3 regions of the Pseudomonas anguilliseptica genome follow, and region 2 is predicted to be linked to each of the others. Evidence: riboswitches for the same ligand, from Rfam matches in the RefSeq annotation. Region 2 holds a riboswitch; each other region holds the start of a gene.

Region 1 (3,267 bases), 1.8 Mb from region 2:
TCAGGCCCTGACTCAGGCCGCGCATCACTGCGCGCACCGTCAGGTTGGGGGGCGGGTACTCAGCGAGCAGCCGCTGATGCAGAACGTACTGGCTGACCTGGCCCTGGAAAGCGAAGCGGCGCTGGCGCTGACCATGCGCATGGGCAAGGCGCTGGATAACCCGCACGATGAGCAGGAAGACAAGTTCGCTCGCCTGGTCACCGCCGTGGGCAAGTATTGGATCTGCAAACGCGCGCCGGCCATGATCAACGAGGCTGCCGAGTGCATGGGCGGTGCCGGGTATGTCGAGGACACCATCCTCCCAAGGCTGTACCGCGAAGCACCGGTCAACTCGACCTGGGAAGGTTCGGGCAACGTGCAGTGCCTGGACGTGCTGCGCGCGCTGTCCAAGGAGCCGGGCGTGCTTGATGCGCTGTTCCATGAGCTCGGCGACGGTCACGGCGATGCGCTGCTGAAAGCCCATATTGCGCAACTGCAGGCAGATTTCCGTGACACCGCCGATATCCAGTACCGCGCCCGTCAGCTCACCGAAGATGTGGCTCTGGCGCTGCAGGCCAAACTGCTGCTGGAAGCCGGCAATGCCGAGGTCTCCGATGCCTTTATCGCCAGTCGTCTGGGTGGTCAGGGCGGGCGGGTCTACGGCACCCTGCCGCGTGGGGTGAATGTCGAAGCGCTGGTGGCGCGCAGTACGCCGCACCTGATCTGAGGCCTGAACATGCACGGCAGTCTGTTTGAGCGGTTGAAGGTCTGGCTGACCGGCGATATTGCGGCGGATTACGGTATCTCCCAGCTGCAGGCCGCAGCCGGGGTGGCGAGCTTCAGCAGTCAGCCGCCGGCCGTGCACTTCAATCCGCTTGGCGGTGTGCATGGCGGCTATACCGCCACGCTGTTCGATGCGGCGTTGGGGTTGGCGGTGTATTCGCAGGCCAGTGCCTCGGAGGTCTACGTGACCGCCAGCCTGCAGGCGAATTACCTGCGCCCGATTGGCCTTGCGGCTTTGCCGCTACGTACTGAAGCCTGCGTGCAGCAGCGCGAAGGGCGAGAGGTCGCGGTGCAGGCCACGCTGCACGATGCTCAGGGGCTGCTGTGCGCCACTGCCAATGGCGTCTTCACCTGCTTGCGTCATACGGCGTCAGGCGCTACCCAGTCCGTTGGTTTGCCTGCGCGGTAAACGTCGGGCTCTGTCATTTCTCGCGGCCGCCGGGTAAGGTGGCCGCCGATGGTTCCAGCCCGTGTGATGCGGCTGGATGAAAAGGGAACAGGGTGAAGCGCACGTCGCCAATGCCCTGGCTGCCCCCGCAACTGTAAACGGCGAGCGAAGCCCAGATGCCACTGACTGCAAGGTCGGGAAGGCGGGCGCAGTGTCAAGCCGTGAGCCAGGAGACCTGCCATCGAAGCCGGGCGCTTATGCCCATCCCCTCAATCCGGATCATCGCGCGGTGGGCGCGGTACAGGAATCTCTATGCACATCGAACCAGAAGTCGTTACTGGCGCCAAAATCTTCCTCGGCTATGCAACCGCCGCAGGTGCCTTTGGCCTTTGCGCCAAGCTTGCGCTCGACAGCGTGCGTGACAATGGCGGCGCTGCCGCCCTGGCATTACGCAGCGTGCTGACCACTGCTCTGGTGTTCTGCTTCTTTGAAGTATTTCCGCACCACGCGGTCGGGGTTTCCGAGGTGCATCTGATCCTCGGTTCGACCCTGCTGCTGCTGTTCGGCGCCGGTGCTACGGCTGTTGGTCTGGCGCTCGGCCTGCTCCTGCAGGGGCTGCTGTTCGCTCAGTTCGACCTGCCGCAATACGGCATGAACGTCACTACGCTGCTGGTGCCGCTGTGGGCTATCAGTGTGCTGGCCAAGCGCATTATCGCGCCGGGTACTGCCTATGTGGACCTCTCCTACAAGCAGGCGCTGGCGCTGTCGACGGCCTATCAGGGCGGCATCGTCGCCTGGGTCGGCTTCTGGGCGTTCTACGGCAACGGCTTCTCCGGCGAGAACCTGGCGGCCGTGGGCAGTTTTGGCCTGGCCTATATGAGCGTGATCCTGATCGAGCCGCTGGTCGATCTGGGTGTGTTGGCCGCTGCCAAGGCGCTGTCCGCGTATAGCCGTGGGCCGTTGTTCAACTCGCGCCTGCATCAACCGGCCTGATTGATTACTGGCGACGCTGCCAGATCAGCTTGCCGGTATTGCTCTCAGTGACCAGGTACTGGTCACTGAAGCGATAGTAGGCAGCGGGCTGATAGTCACTGCGGCCTTGCCTCTGCACTTCCAACAGGCCGTTGTTACTCTGCCAACGGCCGCTGTATTGCAGCTCGCCAGGGCTGTCGTAGTTCCAGTCGGCGCCACCTGCCACGCTGCGTGTCCATTGTGAAACGCTGCCGTCGCCCTGCAGTTGCAGAATCATCTGAGTGGTCATAGAGGCGAAATTGGCGCCGCCGCTGTTGATGATCTTCTCGTGTACCCAAGTGCCGATCAGTGCCGGATCGCGTGTGGCGCTGCTGCTTGGGTTGCTTGCTTGAGCGGCTACTGCACTCAAGTTCTGCCGGTGGAACAGCGCCTTGCGTTCCAGGGTTGCCCCAGTCGTCGGGTTGCGTGCGGCAATATGAGCGTTAAGCATGCCATTGGCGTAAGTGGCATTCATATTGGCAATCAGCTGCCCGGACTGCGCTTCGCTGATCTGCGCGCTGAGCAACTGGCCGTCAAAGCTGCCGCTGATCTGCAGGCGCAACCTGCCACCTTCCACATACTCCCCCGTGACCTGTTTGCCCTGGCTGCGCAGGTGCATTTCGGCTGGCTGGCCATCCAGCGTGGTCAGGTAATGGCCATCCAGGCGATCTGCCAGCAGAAAACTGGGTAACAGACAGAGCACAAGGGTGAGCAGGGCGCGCGGCATGAGCGTTCCTTAGGCAATTGGCCGACAGAAGATTAGCAACGGATGCTTGGCCTGGGGGCCGCCCCGCACTTGCAGACTGCGACGCAGCTTGAAAATAGGAGCGTTGCCATGACCCGTGAACAAGCCTTCTGGCAGGAATACCAACTGGCCCGCGCCCTGCGCGGCACTGATCCTGCTGCCGAGCTGCGCCATCTGGAGCGGGCGCATATTCTCGGTCAGCGCTATTTCAGCGAACACCTGCGCAGCCATCTATGGATGTTCGCTTGGGCCTGGCGCCAGCGAGACTGGTCCGAGGGGCTGGCACAACTGCTGCGCATCCCCGGTAGCCTGGGGTCGCTGCTGGGGTTTTATCCCCTAGGTAATCCGGGTGCCCGGCGCG
Region 2 (3,267 bases):
GCTGAGCGCCGAGTAGTGGAAACTGTGGCCGCGCAGCAGCCCTTCCGGCAATTCGGCCTGCTGCAAGGCCATGGCGGTCATGCGCGGTTGCAGGGTGGCTTCGCCGCTTAGCAAGCCAAGCATTTGCCCACTGACGCCCTGTTTATCGGTCAGTTTGTCGAGCAGATAGAGCATCCCGCCGCACTCGGCATGGATCGGTTTTCCGGCAGCATGGTGCGCGCGAATCGATTCGGCCATGGGCTGGTTGGTTTCAAGTGCGGCCAGGTGCAGCTCCGGGTAGCCGCCAGGCAGATAGAGGCTGTCGATATCGGGCAGTTGCTGATCGCTGAGCGGCGAAAAGAACGCCAATTCAGCACCCAGTTCGCCCAGCAAATCGAGGTTGGCCTGATAGAGAAAGGCAAAGGCGCTGTCGCGCGCCACGCCGATCCGCACGCCCTTAAGCAACGGCGCGGGCCTTACCTGCTCAGGCGCGGCGAAGCTGACCGGCGGCGGCAGGCTGGTATCGGCACTGGCGGCCAAGGCATCGGCGGCGGCGTCCAGGCGCGCATCCAGGTCGGCCAGCTCCCCCGCCTGCACCAGACCCAGATGGCGGCTTGGCAAACCAACTTCGGCGCTGCGCGGCAGCGCGCCGTACCAGCGGATCGAGGCTGGCAGAGCATCACGCAGAATCTCGCCATGCCGCGCACTGCCAACCCGATTACCGAGCACCCCGGAGAACGGCAAATCGGGCTGGAACGTTGCCAGGCCATGGGCCATGGCGCCGAAGGTCTGCGCCATGGCCGAACCGTCGATTACCGCCAGCACCGGCACGCCAAAGTGCCGGGCCAGGTCGGCCGCAGAGGGCGTGCCATCGAACAGCCCCATCACCCCTTCGATCAGAATCAGATCGGCCTCACCTGCCGCCTCCCAGAGCAGACGACGACTCTCGGCTTCGCCGACCATCCACAGGTCAAGCTGATACACCGGCGCACCGCTGGCGCGGGCGAGAATCATCGGGTCGAGAAAGTCCGGGCCGCACTTGAACACCCGCACGCGCTTGCCTTGGCGTGCATGCAAACGCGCCAAGGCAGCGGTTACCGTGGTTTTACCCTGGCCGGAAGCGGGAGCTGCGATCAATAAGGCGGGGCAAGAGCGGGCGCTGCTCAAAACTCCACTCCCTTTTGTGCTTTAACCCCGGCTTTGAACGCATGCTTGACCAGGCTCATTTCGGTGACGGTATCCGCTGCCTCGACCATCCCAGGCAGCGCGCCACGACCGGTCACCACCACATGCTGCAGCAGCGGACGCGCTTCAATATCGGCGAGCACCGCGTCGAGTTCCAGGTAGCCATATTTCAGCGCGATATTCAGCTCATCGAGCACCACCAGACCGATGGCCGGGTCATTCAGCAGCTGCGCCGCCACCGCCCAGGCCTCATGGGCCTTATCGATATCGCGCTGACGATCCTGAGTCTCCCAGGTAAAGCCCTCACCCATTACGTGATAACTGACTTCATCGGGAAAACGGCGGAAGAAGCTTTCCTCGCCGGTGCTGGCCGCGCCCTTGATAAATTGCACCACGCCGACCTTGAGGCCATGGCCCAAGGCACGCGCGACCATGCCGAAAGCGCTGCTGCTCTTGCCCTTGCCATTGCCGCTGTGCACCAGCAGCAGGCCGTATTCGTCCTGGGCCTGGGCAATCTTTTCATCGATCAGGGCTTTCTTGCGGGCCATGCGCGCCTTGTGCCGGGCGTCACGCTCAATCGATTCAGTCATCGCACTGCTCCACCGCCACAGGGCGATCTGGCTGGAAAAAGCATGCGAGGACAGGGAAAGCGCGGGGCCACGCACAGCGCAAACCACACGCCAGCCATCGCCCTCCGCGATGCCGTGGACTGCAACAGGCCGGTCTCCGGGCTTGTGAGCGAACCTTGAGGTTCTCAGAACCTAGCAGGCTCTATGCCGCGCCTTCCCATGCTTGAGCACAGTGGCACTTGCGGCGTTTGACTCACTTACCGTTGCGGGGGCAGCGTCGGAATAGCGGGCGTTCACACGCACAGCGCACCGACTTCCCAGTTTCACCCCACACACGCACAGCGTTCGGGGCACCTGTTACAAGGCGCGAAGGGTAGAGAGTTCGCGATTAAGCGTCAAACGAATGCGCCATTTAGCGCAGACGGCTTAAGCCACCAGGGTTACTTGGCCTGACACTTCATCTCGGGCGAGCCATAGCCCCACACCACGGTCGCCTCACTCTGGTGCTCCCAGAATGATTCATTGCGCCCCTGATATTTACTGCCGCTGGCTGCAGGCTGCTGATACATCAACGACACGCTGTCAGCAAACTCGGCCAGCAGGGTCCCAGGCTCGGTGGGGTAGTAGGTGACGATGACTTCCTTGGCTGGCAGGCCATCGCATTGAAAATGCACCGGACCGGTCCCTTTCAGTAACGCGTAGCGCGCCTGCAGTTCGGCAATCCGCAGGCGATAGCTCTCGGCTACGCACTGCTCACGGTCAGCGGCCTTCCAGCAGTCATTGCGGCCTTTTATCCAACCTCGCTGCTCAGCCTTGAGTACGGGAGGATGCTGGTTTGCGGCCTTGGCCGAAGCCTGCTGATAAATATCCGACATTTTCTGATCAAGTTCGGCCAGAGCAGGCGTCTGACAAATCAGCGCCTCGATACTGCCAGCCTCTACCTTGGTGCAGCTGAACGATGGCTCAGCCGCCTGCAGGGTCGCTAACGGCAGGCCGAGCAGAGCCAAAAGGGCAAAACGCTTAGGGATGGTCTGAAGTAGCCATGTATTTCTGGCTGACTTCAGCCCCGCCGATTTTGAAAGCGGCAAATCGATCAAAAACGATCAGATTACCCATTCATTTCTGTGTTTTTAGCCGCCGCGAGTAGCTCGCGGCAGCCATTTCCCGCATTACAGGCGCACCTCTCCTGCATTGGTCAGTAAATGTCGGCGTGCCATCCACAGGTTCGACAGCGCGAACAGCGTCACCAGTTGCGCCGTGTTCTTGGCCAAGCCACGGAAGCGTGTCTTTACATAACTGAACTGACGCTTGAGCACCCGGAACGGGTGCTCAACCTTGGCGCGCACCTGGGCCTTGGCCTTCTCGATCTTGCGTTTGGCTTTGTACAGCGGGCTGCTCTTACCCAGCTTCTTATAGGTGCTGCGGCGGGCAGCAACCTGCCAGATCACCTCGCGCCCATCATGTTCGGGGCGCTTTTCGACACCGGTATAACCCGCATCGGCGCACACCACGTTTTCCTCGCCGTGCAGCAACT
Region 3 (3,267 bases), 3.0 Mb from region 2:
TGGTCGGCCGATTGCCGCTGCGGTCACCACCGGCCTCGCGGAAGTCGTCGTACTCGGCACGCACCAACGCGGCGTTGGCCGACACCTGCCAACCCTGCCCCAGCGCCAGTTCCAGAGTAGCTTCCAGACCGTCGGATGACTGCTGGCCGATCTGCTCGGTCGGCGCGGTCGGGGTGGCACGGCTGAGCAGCTTCTCCTTGACGATATGGTAAGCGGCCAGCGTCCATTCGCCCTGGCCATTCCAGAACGCCTGCTTGAGGCCGATCTCGGTCTGCTTGGCCTCGCTCAGGTCGAACTGCTGCTGCGTCGGATTGAGCGTCAGCAGGTTGCTCACGCCCTCGGTGCTGGTGGCGTACTGGCCGTACAGCGACAGCTCTGGCGTAACCTCGAAGACCAACCCGGCGCGCCAGTTATCGCCCGTCAGGCTGCGGTCGGCACTGCTGTCGGCCAGCAGGTTGTCGCGCTGGATATGCACCTGATCGCGGCGCACACCGCTGACCAGCGACAGGCGGTCGGTCAGCTGGGTGCGGTTCTCTGCGAACAGCGAGAACTGCCGCGCCAGGTTGCGCTCGCGCGGGCCATAACCCAGCGGATCGGTGCTCTGATACTGGCCGCCACCGCTGCCGGCAAGCGGCACCGTGTCAGTGAAGCTGCTGGAAAAATCGTGCTGACGGGCGAAGTGGATGCGGTTGTAATCCACGCCCACCACGGTGCGACTATCCAGGCCGAACAGGGCGTGTTCCAGGGTGAAGGTCTGGCGATCGCCGACCTGCTCCTGGGTGTGCTTGATCTCGTAGAAGTCGCTGCGCTTGACCTGATCGCCCGGCTGCCAGCGGTAGGACTCGGCATTGCGCCAGTAGCGCTGGGTCTTGATGTAGTAGAGCTGGTTACTGGCGGTCAGGGCGTCATTGATCCGCCAGTCGCTGACCAGTCGGGTGATCTGATCGTTGTAGCGAACCTCGGCGTTATCGACGTTGTAATTGCGCTCGCGCAGGCTCTCGCGATACTTGCCCGCGACCAGCGGCGTGCCCAGGTAGCGCTGCGGGTCCTGATCGCCCTGATCATGGGACAGGGTAAAACTCAGCGCATCGCTGGCATCCCAGCGCAGGGCGGCGCTGAGCGCCTGGCTCTGCGACTCGCCGTCATCGACCCAGCCATTGCTGGCCTGCTGATTGAGGTTGAGGCGGTAGCTCAACGCATCGCTGAGCGAGCCACCGCTGTCCAGCGCGGCCTGGCGACGGTCGTCGCTGCCGTAGCCGATACGCAGCTGGTTGCTGATGGCGCCGCTAAACGGCTTTTTCGGCACCACGTTGATCACCGCGCCGGTCGCGCCTTCACCGTAGAGCACCGAGGCAGGGCCGCGCAGCACGTCAACGCGCTCCACCGACCAGGTGTCGACCGGGAAGGTCACGGTGCCGGCCCCGACATACTGGCGGGTGCCGTCGTACAGCTGCATGGTCGCGCTGTGCCCGGTAAAGCCGCGCGCCGACAGTGCGGTGCCGCCATTGCCGGGGCTGCCGATGCTGCTGATGCCAGGGGTGCGGGTGACCGCGTCCTGTACGCTGAGGTTGTTGCGCCCGCGCACCTGCGCGCCGCTCAGGCTGCTGGTGCTGGCCGGGGTTTGCAGAGCCGTCAGGCCCAGGCGCGAACCGCTGCTGGTGGGCGTATGCAGATCGCTTTCGCCCTCCGCAGCAACCTTGACCTGCACGGTCGTGGCCGGCAGATTGACCGGGGACTCGCCCGCCACAGCCGTACCGACCAGGCACAGGGCAAGGGAAACAGAGAGTTGAGACAGGGGATAGCGCGCCATGATGCTTCCATCGCAAAAGGGATAGGCACGGCAATCCCGATGGAAACGCGCAACAGCAAAACACGGGCGCACAGGCACCCACGATCGGCGTCAACGCCCGCCCACCGCGGGTTGCCAAACAGTTGGGAGTTGCCGCTGCGTGCTAAACGCAGCGGCTAGATAACCCTAAGAACCTGTTTACGATCTCGCGAGCTAGAGCCAGACAAGGCAGAAATGACCAAGGGCGCGGAGTTTACTGGTTGTAAATGAGCAGCCCGAGGTCATTTCTAACGCCGGATGGCCGACGCGCAGCAGATCGTAAACAGGTTCTAAGAATCAGGCCGGTCTCCGGGCTTACGAGGGTCATGACGTCATCGCCTTCCCATGCAGAAACTGCACAGTGGCATCGTGATGACGTCGCTCGCTTACCGTTGCGGGGGCAGCGTCGGACTGGCCCAAAGGGCGCACCGACTTCCCGTTTAACCTCACGCACGGCGGCGTGAGACACCTGAAACGGCGCGGATATGACCATCCGCGCCGGCACAAGTCAAGGCATCAGCTCGACAAGGCCAGCCGCTCAAGGGCGAGGGTTACATCTGTGGGAGGCGCTGGGCGGCATTCCGCTTTAGCGGCGACTTCTGATAAGTGATCGAGCGGCTGTAGTCGCGGCTAAAGCCCCTCCCACACTCAGCCCTTATCAATCCGCAGCTCAGGCACGGCGCGGCCGGCCACCAGACGCTCATCGACCAGGCGGATCAGCTCGGCTTCATCGCGCACGCGGAACCACTCGCCGGCCGGGTAGAGGCTAGCGGTCGGGCCCAGATCACAGGGGAACTGGCACTGTGTACGGGTGATATGCACCCCGCCCTCGCACTCCAGTTTGCCGGCGGCCTTGAGGCGCTGACGCAGAGTTTTCCACAGGTCCAACGCACCGCGCCGGGTGCAGCGCGGGCCGTTGCACAGCAGCAGGCGCTGGGCGTGAGGCGGAATCTGCGACCAGGCGTGATGCCCCGGCACGGCGGCCACACCGACACAGGGCAGGTGCAGCTCGGGGCGTTCGATCAGTGCGCAGGCGACCTCCACCGGCAAGCCGTCGGCCTGGCCGATGGCACTGACGACAAACAGCTGCTCAGGATTGGCCTGCCGGCTTAGTTCACTGCGCAGCCAATCGAGGTGCGGGCTGCTGCTCGCAGGCTCCAGATCGATCACCAGCAGCGGCCGCTCGCCCTCGGCCACGCGCTGCCAGAGCGGCGCATAGCTTTCACTGGTGTCGACTATATCGGCCAGCGCCGCTTCCCCGCGCAGCTCAGCCAGACGGCGGCGCAGCAGCTCGGTAAACGAGCCCTCGGCAAGCTCAGGGCCGACAAACAGAATGCGGGCGTAGGGGGAAACGGACGTGGTCATGGCGGCCTCCAAAGCGGGGCGGCAGTCTAGGGATGGTCTGAAAAAGACTTCCTGATTTTGGCAAAATATCCGCA

What was found. Region 2 has a riboswitch for cobalamin ahead of cobO (cob(I)yrinic acid a,c-diamide adenosyltransferase). Riboswitches for the same ligand answer to the same signal wherever they lie in the genome.
Region 1: another riboswitch for cobalamin. It lies ahead of BLW24_RS13410 (energy-coupling factor ABC transporter permease); the one in region 2 lies ahead of cobO (cob(I)yrinic acid a,c-diamide adenosyltransferase).
Region 3: another riboswitch for cobalamin. It lies ahead of BLW24_RS07330 (TonB-dependent receptor); the one in region 2 lies ahead of cobO (cob(I)yrinic acid a,c-diamide adenosyltransferase).

What each region holds. Positions count from the first base shown of each region.
Region 1 is NZ_FNSC01000001.1:2,763,731-2,766,997, forward strand. It holds gene BLW24_RS13400 (acyl-CoA dehydrogenase family protein) at 1-706, shown strand, start outside; gene BLW24_RS13405 (PaaI family thioesterase) at 716-1,171, shown strand; cobalamin riboswitch at 1,204-1,407, shown strand; gene BLW24_RS13410 (energy-coupling factor ABC transporter permease) at 1,463-2,143, shown strand; gene BLW24_RS13415 (hypothetical protein) at 2,148-2,888, opposite strand; gene BLW24_RS13420 (DUF3703 domain-containing protein) at 2,997-3,267, shown strand, end outside.
Region 2 is NZ_FNSC01000001.1:4,525,853-4,529,119, forward strand. It holds gene BLW24_RS22040 (cobyrinic acid a,c-diamide synthase CobB) at 1-1,146, opposite strand, end outside; gene cobO (cob(I)yrinic acid a,c-diamide adenosyltransferase) at 1,143-1,754, opposite strand; cobalamin riboswitch at 1,865-2,106, opposite strand; gene BLW24_RS22050 (MliC family protein) at 2,174-2,740, opposite strand; gene BLW24_RS22055 (IS5 family transposase) at 2,903-3,267, opposite strand, start outside.
Region 3 is NZ_FNSC01000001.1:1,496,804-1,500,070, forward strand. It holds gene BLW24_RS07330 (TonB-dependent receptor) at 1-1,810, opposite strand, end outside; cobalamin riboswitch at 2,112-2,316, opposite strand; gene BLW24_RS07335 ((2Fe-2S) ferredoxin domain-containing protein) at 2,477-3,193, opposite strand.